2 regions of the Xanthomonas sp. NCPPB 1067 genome follow, and region 2 is predicted to be linked to the other one. Evidence: predicted binding sites of a transcription regulator. Region 2 holds the regulator's gene; the other holds the start of a gene.
What was found. The regulator FliA, encoded in region 2, starts transcription of late flagellar genes. The targets are predictions, from matches to a motif close to TAAAGTTTNNCNNNCNNNGGCCGATAA.
Positions count from the first base shown of each region.

Region 1: a site for FliA is predicted at 1,202-1,228, ahead of LL962_RS00970 (methyl-accepting chemotaxis protein). Genes of this name have one in related genera too.

Region 1 is NZ_JAJGQG010000001.1:217,356-228,068, reverse strand. It holds gene LL962_RS00970 (methyl-accepting chemotaxis protein) at 1-1,172, opposite strand, end outside; gene hrpB (ATP-dependent helicase HrpB) at 1,352-3,853, shown strand; gene LL962_RS00960 (hypothetical protein) at 4,044-4,475, shown strand; gene LL962_RS00955 (pseudouridine synthase) at 4,915-5,487, opposite strand; gene LL962_RS00950 (hypothetical protein) at 5,486-5,665, shown strand; gene LL962_RS00945 (class I SAM-dependent methyltransferase) at 5,655-6,509, opposite strand; gene LL962_RS00940 (aldo/keto reductase) at 6,740-7,705, shown strand; gene LL962_RS00935 (NADP-dependent oxidoreductase) at 7,796-8,824, shown strand; gene dkgB (2,5-didehydrogluconate reductase DkgB) at 8,868-9,671, shown strand; gene LL962_RS00925 (hypothetical protein) at 9,923-10,219, shown strand; gene LL962_RS00920 (hypothetical protein) at 10,481-10,713, opposite strand, start outside.
Region 2 is NZ_JAJGQG010000023.1:16,120-26,832, reverse strand. It holds gene LL962_RS15795 (hypothetical protein) at 1-529, shown strand, start outside; gene LL962_RS15790 (XVIPCD domain-containing protein) at 545-2,023, shown strand; gene LL962_RS15785 (chemotaxis protein CheA) at 2,287-3,936, opposite strand; gene LL962_RS15780 (protein phosphatase CheZ) at 3,939-4,565, opposite strand; gene cheY (chemotaxis response regulator CheY) at 4,565-4,957, opposite strand; gene LL962_RS15770 (RNA polymerase sigma factor FliA) at 4,982-5,749, opposite strand; gene LL962_RS15765 (MinD/ParA family protein) at 5,746-6,630, opposite strand; gene flhF (flagellar biosynthesis protein FlhF) at 6,617-8,275, opposite strand; gene flhA (flagellar biosynthesis protein FlhA) at 9,005-10,713, opposite strand, start outside.

The DNA.
Region 1 (10,713 bases), on a different contig from region 2:
AACCCATTGAGACCGCTCACCATGCCGCGAAACTCGAACTGATAGGCATCGGCGTTGCCGCGCGTGGCAAAGTCGCCGGCGGCCGCGGCGTCGACCAGGCCGCGGATTTCGCCGTTGATTGCGGCCAGATTGCGCTTGGTGGTGTCCATCGCCTCTGTAATCTGCGCTTTCTCGCCCGGCAGGCGCGGCATGTCCACCGACATGTCGCCCACCGCGTAGTGCTGCATCACCTGCAGCATGGTGCCGATCAGGTCCACTTGCGCACCGATCAAACCATTGGTGTCGTCGACCATGCGCCCGTAAGCGCCCGGAAACACCTGCGCATCCATGCGATAGCTCATCTGCCCGGCCTCGTGGCGCTGCGCCATGTCGGCCTGCGCGGTGGAAACGTCGGTGAGCGTGGTGACGACCTGACCCATGGCCTGGCCCAGCAGGCCGATTTCATCGCGATTGCTGACCGTCGCACGCGCCGACAGGTCGCCCGCTGCCACCAGACGTGCGGCATGCGCGACATTCTCGATCGGACGCACGATCGAACGCCGGATCCACCAGCCCAGCGCCGCCACCAGGCACACCGCCGCAACGATGGTGGCGACTGCCGAGTACACCAGTTTGTGCTGCGCCGACTGCGAGCTGGCCAGCACTGCCGCATCGGCCAGCACCTTGCTGCGCTTGACCAGCGCTTCGAGCGTGTTGCTGGGCGCGCGATCCTGGCCCTTGACCAGTTGGTCGCCCACCTGGGTGTCGTACCCGGCCGCGGCGAATTTGCCCAATGCCGCTTCGTAGTTGGCCTGCAGGCCCAGGTGGGCGGTGGCGAAATCCTGCGCCAGCGTGCGCACCTGCGGATCCTTGGCCTGACTGGCCAGCGCTTCGGTACTGGCCTGCACCTTCCTGCCCTGCTCGCGGAAGGCTCCCAAGTGCTTGTCCAGTTGCGCCGGATCGCGCCCGCGGATCAGCACGTTCTTCCATTCCTGCACCTGCAGGCGGAAGTTGCGGGTGATTTCTTCGCTGGCGGAGGCCTGTGCGACCTCCGCCGGCACCTTGCCCGACAGACTCAGCCAGGCCGTGCCCAGACCGCCGAGCGCGCACAACAGGATGACCGACAGGCCCAGCGCAAGTGCGCCCAGCAGTTTGCTTTGCAGGCTGACGAACTTCGGCATGGAGGCGGACATCGGGAATCCAGTCGTATGGGATATGCGGGTTATCGACGATTTGGCGACAGTCTGAAGCGCCCCCGGCATCGCAGGCCGCGCCGTTGGCCCGCACAAGCAGGCTCTTCCTTGCCTTCCACACCCGTCATCGCAGCGCCCGACCATCGTGCCGATGGCACGCAGGCCGTATCCTCCCGCGCATGAACGACCCCGCTTTTCCCATCTCAGCGCTGCTGCCGCAGCTGCGCGACAGCCTGATCGCTCACCCGCGCCTGGTACTCGAGGCCCCACCGGGCGCCGGCAAGACCACGCAGGTGCCATTGGCGCTGCTGGATGCGCCATGGCTGGCCGGACGCAGGATCGTGATGCTGGAACCACGTCGTGTCGCCGCGCGCAGCGCTGCGCTGTTCATGGCGCGCCAGCTCGGCGAGACGGTCGGCGAGACGGTGGGTTACCGCATTCGCTTCGAGAACAAGACCTCCGCGCGCACCCGCGTCGAGGTCGTCACCGAAGGCATCCTGACCCGGATGATCCAGGACGATCCCATGCTGGAAGGGGTCGGCGCGCTGCTGTTCGACGAGTTCCACGAACGCCACCTGGCCGGCGATCTGGGCCTGGCGCTGGCGCTGGACGTGCAGGCGCAGGTGCGCGAGGACCTGCGTATCGTGGCGATGTCGGCCACGCTGGATGGCGAGCACCTGGCCGGCTTCCTGGATGCGCCGCGGCTCAGCAGCGCCGGGCGCAGCTTCCCGGTGGAGATCGCGCACTTCCCGGCGCGCCGCGACGAGCCGCTGGAGCCGCAGGCGCGGCGTGCGGTGGAACATGCGCTGGCCACCCATCCCGGCGATGTGCTGGTGTTCCTGCCCGGCCAGCGCGAGATCGTACGGGTGCAAGCGGCCCTGGAGGATGTCCTCGACCCGGTCGTCCAGGTGCTGCCGCTGCACGGCGAGTTGTCGGTGGAGGCGCAAGGCCAGGTGCTGCAGCCCGACCCGCATGGCCATCGCCGCGTGGTGCTCGCCACCAACGTGGCCGAGTCCTCGGTCACGCTGCCGGGCGTGCGTGTGGTGATCGACAGCGGCCAGGCGCGCGAACCGCACTACGATCCCAATAGCGGATTCTCCCGGCTGGATGTGGTGACCATCGCACAGGCCTCGGCCGATCAGCGCGCCGGCCGTGCCGGACGCGTGGCCAGCGGCTGGGCGTACCGGCTGTGGCCGCAGTCCCAGCGGCTGGAACCCCAACGGCGCGCCGAGATCACCCAGGTCGAGTTGGCCGGCCTGGCGCTGGAGCTGGCTGCCTGGGGCAGCGATGCGCTGCGCTTCGTCGATGCACCGCCGGTCGGTGCGCTGGCCGCTGCGCGCGAATTGCTGCAACGGCTGGGCGCCCTCGCCGAAGGTGGCGGCATCACCGCACTCGGCCGCCGCATGCTGGCGCTGGGCACGCACCCGCGCCTGGCGGCGATGCTGGCCCAGGCCGGCGCCGCGCCGCGGTTGGCCTTGGCCTGCGACCTGGCTGCGCTGCTTGAAGCACGCGACCCGTTGCGCCAGGGGGGCGATGGCCTGGCCGCGCGCTGGCGGGCGCTGGCCGCATTTCGCCAGGGTCGCAGCGGGCCAGACGCCCATCGCAGCGGCCTGGCTGCGATCGACAGCGCCGCCAAGCAATGGCGCCGCCGGCTGCGCTGCGACACGGCTCCACCCTCCAGCGTAGAGGCGCATGCCCTGGGCGACCTGCTGTCGCATGCCTTTCCGGACCGCATCGCCGCCCGCCACCCTGCCGACCCGCTGCGCTATCTGCTCGCCAACGGCCGCAGCGCGCGCCTGTTCGATCACAGCGACCTGCGCGGCGAGCCCTGGCTGGTGGCCAGCGAGCTGCGCTACGAAGCCAAGGATGCGCTGCTGCTGCGGGCCGCCCCCGTGGACGAGGCGTACCTGCGCCGCAGCCTGCCCGACCGCTTCGTGCAGCAGGACGTGGTGCTGTGGGACGCGGACAAGCGCGCCCTGGTCGCACGCCGGCAATCCAGCTTCGACCGCATCGTGCTCGACAGCCGACCCGCCGGCCGTGTCGATCCGGCACAGGCAGCCGGCGCGCTCACCGATGCGGTGCGCCAACTCGGCCTGGAGGCCTTGCCCTGGACCGATACCCTGCAGCAGTGGCGTGCGCGCCTGCTGTCGCTGCGCACGTGGATGCCCGAGCTGGCGTTGCCCGATCTGTCCGACACCGCGCTGCTGGCGACACTGGACGACTGGCTGCGCCCGGCCTTCGCCGGCAAGACGCGGCTGGACGCGCTGGACGAAGCCGGCCTGGGCGAAGCCCTCAAGGCTGCGTTGGCGTGGGAACATCGGCAGGCCATCGATCGCCTTGCGCCCACGCGTGTGAGCGTGCCCTCGGGCATGGAACGCCAGATCAGCTACGCGCTGGACCACGCCGGGCAGCCGCTGCCACCGGTGCTGGCGGTCAAGCTGCAGGAATTGTTCGGTCTGGCCGAAACCCCGCGCATCGCCGACGGCCGCATCCCTCTCACGCTGCACCTGCTCTCACCGGGCGGCCGCCCGTTGCAGGTCACGCAGGATCTGAAGAGTTTCTGGGCGACGACTTATCCGGACGTCAGGAAGGAAATGAAGGGGCGGTATCCGCGGCATCCCTGGCCGGACGATCCGTGGACTGCGTCCGCCACCCATCGCGCAAAACCACGCGGCACCTGATGTGAGCCCCTCTCTCGTCGGGAGAGATAAGGGGTTGGGACGAGGGTGCGAATGGGAGGCGGTGGAGCAGACAGCCTCGCCCCGCATCATTACTTAACCGCAACCCAAACAAGCCCGAGCACCGCTAACACCGTCTATACGCAATAGCCCACAGACTGCGTACCACGTACTCAGAAAGGAAACGCCCCCAATGAGCAAGCTGACTGTCATCACCGAACGCGCCCTGGAGCGTGCCCTGGAACTGGCAGGCAATGCCGGCGACCATCTGCGGCATGCCGCCTCCAATGCAGGCGATCAGGCTCGCCACGCAGGTCATGGCCTGCGCAGCTTCGGCCCCGGCGCCAGTGAGTGGCTCAAGACGGGCGCTGCCTTGGGCGCCGTGCGCACCGGCGGCAAAGTCGCCACCAGACTGGTCAAGCGTAACCCCGCCGTGACGGTGGCCGCTGCAGTCGCCGGCCTGGGCTTGATCGGTTATGCGGTGTACCGCAAGCGTCAGCGCGATCAGCAGGTGCTCGGCGGCAACGTCCATCGTCTGGACCGCGAACACGCCGGCAACGCCAACGCCCGCCGCGCGGCCTATCAACGCCGCAATGCAGTGACGCCGAGCGACGGCATCGAGTAAGCCCTGCAGGTCGTTCTATTTGTCCGGATTCGGGAGTAGGCATTCGGGATTCGCAAAGGCGGGTCCTGCCTACGGCCCGATGCAATGCCGAACAGCTTCGGCGATTCATGCTGTAGCCGCATTCTTTTGGGGTCTCGCCAGGTGGCCCCAGCCCCATCGTGGCCCTGCACGCGCTCTCTCGCGCCGGTCCCGTCGCCTCCCGATGTCCGGCGTCGGCCTCCGCTGGCGCTGTCACCTAGCTTCGAACGAAACCGCGCATCGCTTGCTCCCAGTGGCGCAAGCGGTGCGCGTCGGCCGTTGCAGTATCGAGGCCCACGGCAGGCCTCCATCCGCCGATCAACGGAGCGATCAGTGCACACCCGCAGATCGCGCCAGTGCGCCCCTGTCGCGAGCGACAGCGGCGCAGCCTCGCGCACGTGCAGCGTTGGTACGCCGCCGCTCAGCGGCGTGCGCGGGGCGGCCGTGGCAAGGGGCTGCCCTCCTGACGCCATTGACCGGGGGCCAGGGTGTCCAGGCTCCACCCACCGATGGCCACGCGCACCAGTCGCAACGTGGGCAGGCCGACTGCGGCGGTCATGCGCCGCACCTGGCGGTTGCGGCCCTCGCTGATCTGCACTTCCAGCCAGGCATCGGGCACGGTCTTGCGCGCGCGGACCGGCGGATCGCGCGGCCACAGGGTCGGCACGGGATCGAGCCGGCGGATCACTGCGGGGCGGGTCGGGCCGTCGTTGAGCAAGACACCCTGGCGCAATACCTGCAGTTGCGCTTCCTGCGGATCGCCTTCCACCTGCACCCAATACGTCTTGGGCTGCTTGTGGCGCGGGTCGGTCAGCCGATGCGCCAGTGCGCCATCGTCGGTCAATAGCAATAGCCCTTCGCTGTCGTGATCCAGGCGGCCGGCCGCGTAAACATCCGCAGGCAGGCCGAACTCGGCCAGCGTCCGTCTGGGCGGCTGCGAGCGATCGCTGAACTGCGACAACACGCCATAGGGTTTGTTCAACAGCACCAACATGGACATCCTGTTGCGAACACCGCATGCGGCGATGGAGTGGATCCCTTACCACGCATTCGACGCAGACAACGCCGACATGGCGCGAAAGCGCCAGGCCAGCAGCGTTATCGACGCGTGTCGCGCGCCGGAACTCCCGCATGCCGCCGCAGCGGCATGCGGGCACAGCGTCATTGCTTGACGAACTTCAGCGTCATGCGGTCGCTCTCGCCGATCGCCTTGTACTTGGCATCGTCGGCGGCATCGTGGCTATTGCTCGGCGGCAATGTCCACACGCCACCCGGGTAGTCCTTGGTGTCGCGCGGATTGGCATTGACCTCGCTCTTGCCGGCCAGCCTGAAGCCGGCTGCCTCGGCCATCGCGATCACCTGCGCCTGGCCCACGTAGCCGCTCTTGTCGTCGGCCGGCACGTCGGCCTTGGCGCGATGCTCGACCACGCCGAGCACGCCGCCCGGCTTGAGGACCTTGTAGAAGCCGGCAAACATCGCCTCGGCATTGCCGGCCATGCGCCAGTTGTGCACGTTGCGGAAGGTCAGTACCAGATCGGCCGAGTTATCCACGCCGAACGAGGGTGCCTTGGGCACATACGAAACGAACGAGGGCTTGCCGTATACCTCGGGCTTGGCCTTGAGCTTTTTTTCCAGCTCGTCGCGCGCACGCTGCGCATAGTCGCGCGCGCGGCCCTCGGGCACCGACGCGGGGTCGACCACGGCCGCCACGTACTTGCCCTTCTCGCGCAGGTAGGGCGCCAGGATCTCTGCATACCAGCCGCCGCCCGGGGTGATTTCGATGACGGTCTGGGTGTGCTTGATACCGAAGAACGCCAGCGTCTGGCCAGGATGCCGGTACGGGTCACGCTGCACATAGACGCGGTCGCGCCAGCTGCCGTCGACAGCTGCCTGCAGCGCTGCATCGGGCGCCGGCAGGCTTGCGCTATCGGCCGGTTTCATCGCCATCGCCAGCGGTGCGGTCATTGCCACCATCACGCTCATCACACCTGCACAGGCCAGCCTGTTGCGGATCATCGCAGCGCCCTCCTCGAAAAAAGTAGCGCGAGCCTAGCATGCGGTTCGCCGTCTGCCATGTGCCCGCAGCGCACCGCAGACGCAGCATCCGCACACGTGTGGCGGGCGACATGTTCAGATCCTGTGAGCCGGCGGTCGCGATCGGCGGAACGCTGAATCCACATCCATGTCACACGCAGCGACAACCTGCATGACTATCCTGTGGGCAGTTCGAACCAGGAGCATCCACCATGACCCATTCCCGTGCATTGGGCCGCTCCGGCCTGCAGATCAAACCCATCGTCTTCGGCGGCAACGTGTTCGGATGGAGCGCCGATGAAGCGACGTCCTTCGCGTTGCTCGATGCCTTCGTCGATGCCGGCTTCAACCTGGTCGATACCGCCGACGCCTATTCGGGATGGGTACCGGGAAACCACGGCGGCGAATCGGAAACCATCATCGGTCGCTGGCTGGCGCGCAGCGGCAAGCGCGACAAGATCCTGATTGCGACTAAGGTCGCCAAGTGGAGCGAGCACCCCGGGTTGTCGCCGGACAACATCGCCGCAGCGGTCGACGACTCGCTGCGGCGCCTGCAGACCGATGTGATCGATCTGTACCAGGCGCACGAAGACGACGAGTCGATTCCGCTGGAAGCCACGCTGGCCGCATTCGGCCGCCTGATCGAACAAGGCAAGGTGCGCGCGATCGGTGCGTCCAACTACAGCGCCGCGCGCCTGCGCGATGCGCTGGATATCTCCGAGCAGTACACGCTTCCGCGCTACGAAAGCCTGCAGCCCGAATACAACCTCTACGACCGCACCGGATACGAAGCCGAGCTGGAGCCGCTGGTGCGCGAGCACGCGCTTGGGGTGATCAGTTATTACTCGCTGGCCAGCGGCTTTCTCACCGGCAAGTACCGCAGCGCCGACGACGCCGGCAAGAGCAGCGCGCGCGGCGCGTCGGTGGTCAAGCAGTACGTCAACCCGCGCGGCCTGCGCATCCTGCAGGCACTGGACGATGTAGCCGCCAGTCACAAGGCGACGCCTGCGCAGGTTGCACTGGCCTGGCTGATCGCACGCCCCAGCATCACCGCTCCGATCGTCAGCGCCACCAGCGTGGAGCAGCTGCACGACGTGCTGGCCGCCGCGCAGCTGTCGTTGAGCGCAGAGCAGCTCGCGCAACTGGACGAGGCAAGCGCGGCAACCTTGGCGGGCTGAGGCCCCGACCGGCCCACACCATTCCCACGCAGCCGCGCCGTCGGCTGCGTCTCCGCCGCGCATGCGCGGCTCCCCATGCGAGAACCCCCTATGACATCGATCACCAATCGCCGCATCGTGCTGGCCTCACGCCCCCAGGGCGAACCCAGCGCCGACAATTTCCGCATCGAAGAAGTCGCCCTGCCCGCCACCGGGCACGACCAGATCCTGGTGCGCAACCGGTTCCTGTCACTGGATCCCTACATGCGCGGACGCATGGACGATGGCCCGTCCTACGCCGCGCCGGTTGCCATCGATGCAGTGATGGAAGGCGGTACCGTAGGCGAAGTCATCGAATCGCATCACGCCGATTACCAGGCCGGCGATCTGGTGGTGCTGGCCGGTGGCTGGCAGACCCACGTGCTGCTCACCCCGTCCACCCCGCTACGCAAGCTGCCCAAGGACGACAAGCTGGCGCCGAGCACTGCACTCGGCGTCTATGGCATGCCCGGCTTCACCGCCTATGCCGGCCTGCACGAGATCGGCAAGCCGCAGGCCGGTGAGACCCTGGTGGTGGCAGCGGCCAGCGGCCCGGTCGGCGCCACCGTGGCGCAGCTGGCGCGGTTGCAGGGCTTGCGCGTGGTCGGCATTGCCGGCGGCGAGGAAAAGGTGGGTTACCTGCGCGAGGCAGTGAAGGTGGACGTGGCGCTGGACCACCGGGCCGAGGACTTCGCCGAGCGGCTGCGCGCGGCCACACCCGATGGCATCGATATCTACTTCGAGAATGTCGGCGGCAAGGTCTTCGATGCGGTGCTGCCGCAACTCAACGACTTCGCCCGCATTCCGGTCTGCGGCGTGATTGCCACCTATAACAGCCGCGGGCAGGTACTGCCCGGCCCGGATCGGCTACCCGAGTTCATGGGCCTGGTCCTGCGCAAACGGCTGACCGTGCGTGGCTTCATCCAGCACGATTTCATTCGCCTGATGCCGGCCTTCCTGCGCGAGATGGGCCAGTGGCTGCGCGAGGACAAGATCCAGTATCGCGAACACGTGCTGCATGGGCTCGACAGCGCACCGCAGGGTCTGATCGATGTGTTGCGCGGCAAGAATTTCGGAAAAGCCGTCGTCGCACTGGACTGACTGCGCACACGATTCCCCATTCCCCCACTCCCAAAGGAGCACCATGACCGTCCCCGCATTCGGCCTCGGCACCTTCCGCCTCAAGGATCAGGTCGTCATCGACTCGGTGCGCAACGCGCTGGAGCTGGGGTATCGCGCCATCGATACCGCACAGATCTACGATAACGAGGCGCAGGTCGGTCAGGCCATTGCCGCCTCTACCGTTCCACGCGATGCGCTGTACATCACCACCAAGATCTGGGTCGACAGGTTCGATCGCGCTGCACTGATCGCCAGCCTGCAGGAAAGCCTGCGCAAGCTCGGCACCGACCATGTCGATCTCACCCTGATCCACTGGCCCTCGCCGAAGGATCAGGTGCCGATGCGCGAGTATCTGGAAGCATTGGCCGAAGCGAAACGTCAAGGCCTCACGCGCGCGATCGGCGTGTCCAACTTCACCATTGCATTGATGAAGCAGGCGATCGAGATCCTGGGCGCCGAAGCGATCGCCACCAACCAGATCGAGGTGCATCCGTACCTGCAAAATCGCGCTTTGATCGCGTTCCTGCGTGAGCAGGGCATCCACGTCACCTCCTACATGACCCTGGCCGTCGGCGAGGTGCTGAAGGATCCGGCGATCCTGGCCATTGCCGCACGCCACGACGCCACGCCCGCACAGGTGGCGCTGGCCTGGGCACTGCAGCAGGGATATTCGGTGATTCCTTCATCGACCAGGCGTGCGAATCTGCAGAGCAACCTCAAAGCGCAGGAGTTGCGCTTGAACGACCAGGACATGGCCGAGATCGCGGCGCTCGAGCGTGGACAGCGCCTGGCGAACCCGCAGGCGATTGCGCCGGACTGGGACTGACGCGCCGCGGCTGGGCAGTGCATCGCTGACTTCAGGTGGTTGCATGTTCCCACTGCCGGCGTGACACCCGGCATGGCTGGATGCAAGCAACGGCATCCCGCCAGCCGGCGTGTGCAGCCGGCGCGTCCGGTCGTGCCTGCCTGCGCGCAAACGATAGTGACGACCGCTCGTCGTCGCGCGCTGGTGAGCGGCAACCCTGCCCTGCTACCGTGCCGGCACAGGGGATGGCCTCGCTCACGGGAGTCCTAGCCATGCACAGCACAACCGTTCCGACCCGCCGCGATGTCGATGCAGAAATCGCGTATTGGCACACGGTCCATGCCGACGGCCACCTGGGTGGCTACGCGTTTTCCGACTACGCCCGGCTGTTGATGCTGGGTTATGACGTCTACCTGGCCTATCCGCGCGCCAGCGAAGCACAGCTGTATCGCGTGCTGCAGGACGCGTATTACCGCGCGCAGCCGATCCTGCCGGTGCCATGGGACCAGGCGCGCTGGATCGTGCGCCACGCCTGGCGACATATGGAAGATGCCGGCGCGGTGCATTGAGGCCGTTGGAGGCTGGATGGCGCAGGCGTCAGCGGCAATCCGCGCAGCGTCCACATCGCTGGGAACGCGTCAGCTGACGCCATGGCGCGTCCATCGACAGCGCCTGGCGAAGTATTGGACGAATACGATCGCGCAATCAGCACGGATCCCGGGCAGGTCTTGCTGCCCGCACCCGCTCCGCAGAGCCCCAGCATTCGGCCGAGCTCGGCTCGCCCGCCCTCAGCTGCACCGCATCTGGCGGAGGAGAAGCAGCAGCCTGGCTCAGTTCAACGGCCCGGTCGCCAGCGCCTGCCGATCGATACGGTGTTTCTCCGCCAGCGCCTGCATGCCCTGCAGCGTCGATGCGATCAGGCTGGCATAGCGCAAGCGCCACAGGTCGGCGCGGTCGTGCGCGTCATCGGTGCTGCCCAGGCCATCGAGGACATGCGGCAGACGGCGGTCCGCCAGCGCCGACGCCGCCAGGTACGGCTTGGCCGGCGCGATCACGTCCACCG
Region 2 (10,713 bases):
CACGGAGACATCTGCCATGAATTCATCCAGTCCTACCACTGTGCCGCCTAACAAGCCCACTGCGGAAGGCTTGCTTGGTCAGCTGCTTGTGTTGATCAAGGGCAGCCAGAATATCTCCGACTTCACTCCCGAGCGTCTGAATTCCACGATGGGGCAGGCGGTTCAGTTCGTGAGAGGCGACGAACGCCGATATCGGGCCTTCGGCCCGCTCACTAAGGATTGGAGTTATGGATTTGGAGTCGATGAAACCAAGCTTGATGGCAGATGGTTCGAATTCCGCTTCGATCGCAATGTGGCCGGTGCATCGCCTGCGATGACCGAAATTTGTCGCCTGGACTTTGATCGTTTTACCCAGCAGCTTGAGCAGATGGGATTTGCGCGTGAGCGCAACATCGTCGAAGACGGGCGCTGGATGAGTGATTTCTTTACGCGCCCAGGAATGCGAGTAGAGGTCTTTCCGCGAGGTGAGGCTGCGGAACCGCAAGAGTTTGTAGCGCACAAATGCGTCGAATGGGTCTACATCCGTTAAGTCCAAGGAGCGGACATGTCACTCAGTCCTGATGCTTTGAAAGTTTTGAATGATTTCGGCAATGAGCCTGGAGTTACCAAACCTCACGTCGATCAACTGAGGCAGCTTCTAACCGATTCGCCGGAACTTACGCGCCAGCTGAATGTGGCAATTGATCAAAAGCTGGTGACTAGTTTCAAGCCTCTCACCGATCCGCATGCTGGAGGCTCGTTTGATCCTGTTGGCCACTCAATCCAGTTGCCACTGACAAAGCTGGTGGGCCCCAATGGAGTTGCTCCCCCATCTGCCGGGGATCTGACTTTTGTCCTTGGGCACGAGTTGCAACACAGCACCTTCAGCCCGGACGCGGAGGCCGCAAGGCAGCAGTTTATGACTGAAGCTCGTACGATTGCGCGCACCACACACGACTACACGTCAGCCGCTGAAAAGGTCATTGCTAGCAACCGTGAGGATGAATCACGTGCAGAGATCGCGGGTTGGAACGCCACCCTCAGTAGGGTCAAAGGCGGTACGCCTCAGCCGACCTTGGAAGACATTTATCGCGCGGCCCCCGGAAGGATGCGTGACTTCATCGATACCGCTGCGGGAAGCCAAGGTCTCGTCTATACCTTAAAGCCCAATCTTTCCTTGAACCAAGACTTGACCATGTCAGCCACGCCGGCAAATGTCGAGGCCATGGGTGTCAACTATTTCGATAAACCAGCACAGGATACGCAGATTGGCTATGGCGGCCTGTCTGACTATCACAACCACTACGGGCCTTGGGTCATCGGCACTGCAGCCATCTTTGAGCGTCACTACAATAAGGCGCAGCAGGGCACGCCTGAGCAACCGATGATCTTTAACCTGCAGCGGCTTGGTCTCAAAGAGGATGCACTAGAACGCAATGGTATTGACCTGGGCAGCAATACGCGCCCGATGCCTTACCTAGATAGCAGCACCCAGCCCCCGACGCCGGGCTTGTTCCAGCACAGCAAAAACACTCATCTGCATGTCTCGCCGATCTCTGCACAAGAGCTGGAGCAGGAGCTCCGTGCACGTGAATCCCCATCGCAAGGGACGTCACTTCACCTTCTTCCGTCAGATCCAGGCCATGCTGATCACCCGCTGTACCAGCAGATCAAAGACGGGGTGCAAAAGCTCGATAGCGCACATGGTAGGCAGTGGGATGCATCGAGCGAGCGCATGACAGCTAGCCTGCTTGCGCTGGCAAAAGAGGAAGGGTTGTCGCGGGTGGATCATGTGGTGCTCAACAACCCAACGGCTCAGCTTGCGGGCGGCGAGAAGGTCTTCGTCGTTCAGGGCGCCCTCAACGACCCGGCTCACCAGCGTGCCCATATGTCGACCATGGACGCCGTGCAGACACCAGAGACCCAGTCGTTCGATCGCCTGCAGGCAATCAACCAGACTCAGGCTCAGGCGCGCGAACAGCAGCAGGCGCTGGAGCAGTCCCAGCAAGCCGTCAGCCAGGCTGGTCCGTCGATGACGCGCTGAGTGTTTCGCAACGAGATAACGAGGTTCAAATAACGGTTCCAGGTTCACTTGCACGGCAGCTTGACCGTCACCAAACCATCGCGCCCATGCCTGCGCGCGTAGCGACATAGATCGGCAGCGATGCTGTCAGTGACACGACAACGGCCGCAGTACGCCGCCGCTATCGTTAGATCAGGCAGCCAGGATCGTCTTGACGATTCCCGATTCCCGATTCCCGATTCCCGATTCCCGAATCCCGAATCCCGAATCCCGAATCCCGAAACTCACTGATCGCTGGAGCGCAATCCATCCACGTCCAGGATCAGCGCCATGCGGCCGTCACCGATCAGGGTGGCGCCGGCGTAGCCGGGCAGGCCGCGCAGGGCGCGGGGCAGGGGTTTGATCACCACCTCCTCGCGGCCGCGCACCTGGTCCACCACCAGGCCGAAGCGGGTTTCGCCGGCCTGCAGCAGCACCACCGTCAGCAGCGGCGGCTGTTCGGCGGGCACGCCCAGCCAGCGACGCAGGTCGATCAGCGGCAGGGTATGCGAGCGGCGGTCGAGTACGGCGCGGCCGTCGAACCAGCCCAGCGAGGTCTGCGGGGCGTGCAGCACTTCGACCACGCGTGCCAGCGGCAATGCGTAGACCGCTTCGCCGGCCTGCACCAGCAGGGTCGGCAGAATCGCCAGGGTCAGCGGCACGCGGATCATGAAGCGGCTGCCGCGGCCCAGTTCGGACTGGATCTGGATCTGCCCGCTGAGTTCGCGGATGCGCGATTGCACCACGTCCATGCCAACGCCGCGGCCGGAGATGTCGGTGACCTCGGCCTTGGTCGAAAAGCCCGGCATGAAGATCAAATGCAGACACTCGTCGGTGCTCAGGCGCGCGGCGGCTTCGGCGTCGATCAGGCCCTTGCCGCGGGCGATCTCGCGCAGGCGTTCGGGGTCGATGCCGGCGCCGTCGTCCTGGATTTCGATACTGACGTAATCGCCTTCCTGCTGCGCGGACAGGCGCACATGGCCGCTGCGCGGCTTGCCGGTGGCTTCGCGCAGGGCCGGCGATTCGATGCCGTGGTCGATGGCGTTGCGCACCAGGTGCACCAGCGGGTCGGCCAGGGCTTCGACCAGATTGCGATCGAGCTCGGTTTCGGCGCCGATCAGTTCCAGCTCCACTTCCTTCGACAGGGTGCGCGCGACATCGCGGGCCACCTTGGGGAAGCGTGCGAACACCTTGCTGACCGGCTGCATGCGGGTGCGCATGACCGCGGTCTGCAGACGTGCGGTGGCGATATCCAGCGTGCTGACCGCGCGGTCGAGTTCTTCGTCGCGCAAGCGGGTGCGCAAGGTCTTCAGGCGGTTGCGCGAGAGCACCAGTTCGCCGATCAGGTTGACGATGGCGTCCAGGCGCTTGGTGTCCACGCGCACGGTCTGTTCGGCTTCAGCACCGGCCTTGGCGGCGGCCTTGGGGCCTTTGGCGCCTGCGACGGGAGCATGCGCGTCGTCGTGTTGCGCCGGCGCGGCGGCAGCCTTGGGGGCGGCCTTGACCGCTGGTGGCGCGCTCTTGGCATCGAACTGCGCGATCAGCGTGGCCGGCGCGTGGGGTACCGCTTCGCCCGAGCCCATCGCGTCCAGCATGGCCTGCAGATAGTCCAGCGACTGCTGCGCGGCATCGAAGTGATGCGCCTGCAGCACTGCCTGGCCCGAGCGCGCCATGCCGAGGGTTTCTTCGGCGGCGTGGCACAGCTCCACCATCGGCTTGATGGCCAGGAAGCCGGCGCCGCCCTTGAGCGTGTGGAAGCCGCGGAACACCGCGTTGAGCTGGTCCGCTTCGTCTGGTGCCTGTTCCAGCGACACCAGCTGTTCGCCGAGGCGATCCAGGATCTCCTGGGCCTCGACGATGAAATCGGCAGCAATATCGTCTGGAACAGCACTCATGATTACAGCCCCAATCCGGACAGCAGGTCGTCGGCGTCGTCCTGCGACACCGCGTGACGGTCCAGGCCCTTGATCGCAGGACCGGCAAGACCGCCGTCGTCTTTCTTCGGTTCGCTGTTCTTGGGCGGCAGGCCCAAGGCGCCGAAGCCTTCGTGCACACGGCGCACGATGCCGGCCACGCGACGGATGATCTGGCCGCTGAGGTCCTGATAGCTCTGCGCCAGCGACAGCTCGGTGAGGTTGTGGCGCATCTTTTCCAGCAGTGCGCCCTGGTCCTCATTGAGCCCGCCATCGCGCAGCTGGTTGGCCAGCACGCGGCATTCCTCGACCAGGTCCAGGGTGCGGTGGCTGGCCTTTTCGGTCATCTCCACCACATGGTCCAGGCGCGAGCAGGCATCGTCCAGTTCGCCGGCCTCTTCGGGCACCGTGGGCAACTCGCCCAGGGCCTGTCCGAGTTCGCGGGCGAGCCGGCTCAGGCTCTGCATCATCGGTCGCGTGCGTAGCGCGGCGAGGTGGTCGACCTCGCGACGCCAGGTGACCTGATCACCGCTTTCCAATGCATCGAGCGCGCTCTGCAGGCGCTCGATCAACGCGGCACGTTCGGCATCGGCTTCCACGGTGGCGTTCATCAGGCGGTCGCCGCCAGACGTTCGAACACCTTGCCCAGCTTCTCTTCCAGCGTCTGCGCGGTGAACGGCTTGATGATGTAGCCGTTCACGCCGCACTGCGCGGCTTCGATGATCTGCTCGCGCTTGGCTTCGGCGGTCACCATCATCACCGGCAGGTGCTTGAGCTTGGCGTCGGCGCGGATGTTGCGCAGCAGGTCGATGCCGGTCATGCCGGGCATGTTCCAGTCCGTCACCACGAAATCGAACGGGCCCGCACGCAGCGCGGCCAGCGCGCTGTTGCCGTCTTCGGCCTCTGCGGTATTGGTGAAGCCAAGATCCGCCAACAGATTCTTGACGATACGGCGCATCGTCGAGAAGTCGTCCACGATCAGGATCCGCATGTTCTTGTTCACATCAAGCTCCTAACACGAAAAAAATCAATCGTCATTTTCGACACCGGCATCGGCCAGTTCGAATACCTTGAGGCGGCCGCGCAGGCGCACCACGGCCTGGCCGTGGATCTGGCAGACGCGCGATTCGCTGACGCCGAGCACGGCGCCGATTTCCTTCAGGTTCAATTCCTGTTCGTAGTACAGCGACAGCACCAACTGCTCGCGCTCGGGCAACTGGCCGATGGCCTTGCCCAGCTCGCGGCCGAATTCGCCACGCTCCATCATCTGCTGCGGATTGGGCCCACCCTTGGCGGTGGTGTCCAGTTCGCCGTGATCTTCGATGCGTGATTCCAGGCTCAGCACCTGGCCGCGTGCGGCGTCTTCCATCAGGCGCAGGTAGTCGGGCAGCGGCATTTCCATCGCGGCGGCCACTTCGGTGGCGGCGGCGGCGCGGCCGGTGCTCTGCTCGATCTTGCGCACTGCGGCGGCGGCGTCGCGGGCGCGGCGGTGCACCGAACGCGGCACCCAGTCGCCACGGCGGATCTCGTCGATCATCGAGCCGCGGATGCGGATCGAGGCATAGGTTTCGAACGAGGCGCCCTGGTCGGAGTCGTAGCTGCGCGAGGCTTCGATCAGACCGATCATGCCGGCCTGGATCAGGTCGTCCACTTCCACGCTCGCCGGAAGGCGGGCGGCCAGGTGGTGGGCGATGCGGCGCACCAGGTCGGCGTGCTGGGTCACCACGTCGTTGGCGTTGTTGCGTTGGACGGCACGGTACTGCGCAGTGGCGGTCGTTGCGGTGGCGGTGCTCATGCGGCCACTCCCCGTTGAATGATGCGTTCGACAAAGAACTCGACGTTGCCGCGCGGCACGGTGGGAGCCTGCCAGCGCGAGGTACGGCGCGCGATTTCTGCGATGGCCTGTGCCGACGGACTGGCGGGGTAGGCCTTGATGACGGGTTGCTGACGCTGCACCGACAGGCGCAGCCAGTCGTCCTGCGGCACGTGGCCGAGGTAGTTCAACGACACGTCGCCGAGGAACTTCTCGCAGACGCGGGAGAGCTTGTCGTACAGCAGGCGGCCCTCGTTGGGGTCGCGCACCATGTTGGCGATGATCTGCAGGCGGTCCACGCCGCGTTCGCGCGAGAGCACCTTGATCAGTGCGTAGGCGTCGGTGATCGAAGCCGGCTCGTCGCAGACCACCACCACGGTGTCCTGGGCGGCCTGGCAGAAGGTCAGCACGCTGTCGGTGATGCCGGCGGCGGTGTCGATGACCATCACGTCCAGGTCGCGTTCCAGTTCGGAGAACACGTTGACCAGGCCGATGTGCTGGGCCGGGGCCAGTTCGGCCATGTGGCGGCGGCCGGACGCGGCCGGCACCACCAGCACGCCGCCGGGGCCTTCGATGATCACTTCATCGAGCGTGCAGCGGCCGGCGATCAGGTCGGCCAGGGTGTACTTGGGCGCCAGGCCCAGGACCACGTCCAGGTTGGCCAGGCCCAGGTCGGCGTCCAGCAGCAGCGTGCGTTTGCCCATGTCGGCAAGCGCCACGGCCAGGTTGGCGGAGATGTTGGTCTTGCCCACGCCGCCCTTGCCGCCGGTCACGGCAATGGTGCGCACCGGGCCCAGAGGCTCGGGACGGGTCGCCGACAGGGGGAAGGCGTTGGTCAGCTTGGCGTATTCACGCGACTGCATGGTTGTGCTCCGGAGTACAGGGCTTATCGGCAGCGCGCCGCAAATCTTCAAGGCGAAGAACGAGACTGGCGGCATTGGCGCGGTGCAGGTCGTCGGGGACCCGCTGTCCGTCAGTCACCCAGGTGATGGGCATCTGGTGATCGACCACCACCGACAAGGCGCTGCCGAAGCGGCCGGTCTCGTCGAGTTTGGTCAGCACCACGCCTTGGGGTTTGGCGTGGGCGAAGCGGCGCACGACCTCGTCGAGGTCGGCGAAATGGGAGTTGGCGGGCAGCACCAGCAGCGAGGTGACCTGCTGGGCGGCGCGCAGCCAGTTCAGCTGGGCGGCCAGGGCGCGATCGCGCTGGCCCATGCCGGCGGTGTCGATCAGCACCAGCTTGTAGTCGCGCAGGCGGTCCAGCAGTTCGAGCAGGCTTTCGGCGCTGTCGGCCTCGTGCACTGCGATGCCGAGCTGGCGGCCGTAGCTGTGCAGCTGCTCGCGGCCGCCGACGCGCAGGGTGTCGGTGGTGACCAGGGCCACGTCGCGCGGGGCGTGCTGGGCGGCGAAGCGCTGCGCCAGCTTGGCGATGGTGGTGGTCTTGCCGGCACCGGTCGGGCCGACCAGGGCGATCACGCCGCCGCGTTCCAGCGGGTCGACCGGGGCCACCGGCAGGCGCTTGGACAGCAGGCCCAGCATCAGGCCGCGGCCGCGGTGCAATTCGGTATCGGCCGGGATCTGCAGGGCGATGTCGCGGGTCAGGCCGGCGTCGAAGCCGTAGTCGTCCATCAGCTCCAGCGCCTGCGCACGCACCGGCGAGCCACGCAGGCGCTCATCGGTGAGGCGGTTCATTTCGCGCTCGATCATCTGCCGCATCAGTGCCAGCTCGCCGCGCAGCTGCTTGAGTTCTTCGTCGTTCTGCGGCGCCGGCATGGCGGCGGCGGGCACCGCGGCCAGCGCGACAGGGGCGGGCGGAGCGACTTCGATCGGCGGCAGCGCGGCTGGCGGCAGGATCTGCGGCAGGGCGTCGTCCAGGTCGAAGTCGGCTTCGTCGGCGAAGGCGTCCTCGTCCTGTGCCGCTGCGGCAACGGCGGGGGCGGCGACCGGAGCGGGCGCCTGCATCGGGGTGGCCTGCACCGCCGGGCGCGGCACCGGGGCGGTGGTCAAAAAGTCGGCGAACAGCTGTTCCGGCACCGCCGACAGCGCGTGTTCCTGACGCTGCACGATCGGCGCAGCGGCCTCCTGCACGGTCTGCACCGGGGCAGCGCTGCGGATCGGCGCGGCCACCGGCGCCTGGCGCGGCACGCTGGCCGGCTGACGCAGGGCCATGGCGGCGATCATGTCTTCGGCGGCGCTGGCCACGCGCTGGCGGTGGCTCATGCCGGCGGTATCGGCAGCCGGCTTGAGCGGGGCGTGCACCGGCGCAGCGGGGCGGGCGGCGACCGGCGCCGCAGCGTGCTGCGTGGGGGCGCTGCTGGCCGCCGGCGTTTCGCGGGCGGTTTCCAGGGCACGCTGCACCAGCTCTTCGTCGTAATTGCTGGCGGCAACGATCTCGATGCCTTCGGCGGTGCGACGGTTGGACAGGATCACGGCATCCGGGCCATGTTCCTCGCGCACCATGCGGAATGCGGTGCGCATATCCGGGGCGACAAAGCGTTTGATTTTCATGCCACCTGCCTCCAGGAACGGGACCCGCCGGACGCCGGACGGGTGCGCGATGAATGTGGGTGTGTCGCCAGCGTCATGAGTTGCCTGTCCCGTTCGTAGTTCCAAGTCCTGCCATCCGCCCCGCAGCGGTGGTGCTGGCTGCGGTCTCGGCAGAGCTAATGCATGCGGTGTGCCAAAACCGCAGTGCTGGATTTCTGGCGCTCGATCAGGAGGGTTGCGCGTGCGGCGGCTGCCCCTGCTGCCCCCCATCCGCCCTTTGGGCACCTTCCCCCGCGGGCGGGGGAAGGGAGGCGTTGGCCCGGCGCTGCTAGTGCATTGGCGCAACGCCGCTGCAGCGCTGGCAATCCGTTGCCTTCTCCCGCGGGCGGGAGAAGGTGGCGCGCAGCGCCGGATGAGGGGCGTTGGTGCGGTGCGAGTCTCGCCTGCGGGAGTGTGGCGAGACTGCTGCCCCCCATCCGCCCTTCGGGCACCTTCCCCCGCGGGCGGGGGAAGGGAGGCGTTGGCTCGGCGCTGCTGCTGCATTGGCGCAACGCCGCTGCAGCGCTGGCAATCCGTTGCCTTCTCCCGCAGTCGGGAGAAGGTGGCGCGCAGCGCCGGATGAGGGGGGCGGTGCGGTGTGACTCCTACCTGCTGGCACATCGCCCGACTGCTGCCCCCATCCGCCCTTCGGGCACCTTCCCCCGCGGGCGGGAGAAGGTGGCGCATAGCGCCGGATGAGGGGCGTTGGCCTTAGCTGATCGTGCCGACCAGCTTCAGACGCTTGTCTTCGGGCACTTCGCTGTACGCCAGCACCGACAGGGACGGGACGCTGTGGCGGACCAGGCGGGCGAGGGCGGCGCGGACCTGGCCGGGCACCAGGACCACCGCCGGTTCGTTGCGGGCTTCCTGTTTGCCCACGCAATCGGCCAGGCTCTGGTGCAGGCGCTCGGCCAGGCCGGGTTCCAGCGCCACGCCGTTGCCATGGGTGGATTCCTGCAGCACGCGCTCCAGCTGCGGGGCAAGGGTGAACACCGGCAGCTCGGCCGACATGCCGGCGATTTCCTGCACGATGAAGCGGCCCAGCGAGGTACGCACCGCGGCGGTGAGGGTGGCCGGGTCCTGGCTGTGCGGGGCGTGCTCGACCAGCGCTTCGACGATCTTGCGCAGCTGGCGTACCGGAATGCGCTCGATCAGCAGGTTCTGCAGCACCCGCACCACCACCGACAGCGGCAATGCCTTGGGGGTGAGGTCTTCGACCATCTTCGGCGCGGTCTTGCCCAGGGTGGCCAGCAGCTGCTGGACTTCCTCGTGGCCGAGCAGTTCCGGGGCGTGCTCGCGGATCAGGTGCGACAGGTGGGTGGCGACCACGGTCGCCGGATCCACCACCGTATAGCCCATGGATTCGGCATAGGCACGCTGATGCGGCTGGATCCAGGTGGCGTCCAGGCCGAACGCCGGGTCCTTGCCGGGAATGCCGTCCAGCTGGCCGAGCGCGCCGCCCGGGTCCAGCGCCAGCTCGCGGTCGGGATGGATTTCGGCGGTGGCGACCGGGACGCCGTGCACCAGCAGCCGGTAGGCATTGGCCGACAGCTCCAGGTTGTCGCGGATATGCACGGGCGGGACCAGGAAGCCGATGTCCTGGGTGAGCTTGCGGCGCACGCCCTTGATGCGTGCCATCAATTCGCCGCCCTGGTGCTTGTCCACCAGCGGGATCAGCCGGTAGCCCACTTCCAGGCCCAGTGGGTCGATCGGGCGCAGTTCGTCCCAGCTCAGCTCGGCGCTGGCCTGGGCGGTGGCGGCAGTGGCTGCCGCCTGCGGGTCGCTGGCCGCATCGCCGGCGGCGGGCGCGACCAGGCTGCGCTTGTACAGTTTCCAGGCGATCACACCCAGGATCAGGCCCAGCGTCAAAAACGCGACGTTGGGCATGCCCGGCACCAGGCCGACCAGGCCCAGGATGGCCGCAGCCACGGCCAGGGCGCGATGCTGGCCGAACACCTGGCCGATCATCGCCCCGCGCATGTCCTGCGCCCGCGAGGCGCGGGTCACCAGCAAGGCGACCGAGGACGAAACCAGCAACGCAGGCAGCTGCGCCACCAGGCCGTCGCCGATCGACAGCAGGGTGTAGGTCGAAGCCGCATCCACGAACGACATGCCGTGCTGCAACATGCCCACGGCCATGCCGCCGACCAGGTTGATGAACAGGATCAGGATGGCGGCGATGGCGTCGCCGCGGATGAACTTGTTGGCACCGTCCATCGCGCCGTAGAAGTCGGCTTCCTCGCGCACTTCCTCGCGGCGGGCCTTGGCTTCCTCGCGCGTCAGCAAACCGGCGTTGAGGTCGGCGTCGATGGCCATCTGCTTGCCGGGCATGGCGTCCAGGATGAAGCGGGCGGTCACTTCCGACACGCGCCCGGCACCCTTGGTGATGACCACGAAGTTGATGATGGTCAGGATCGCGA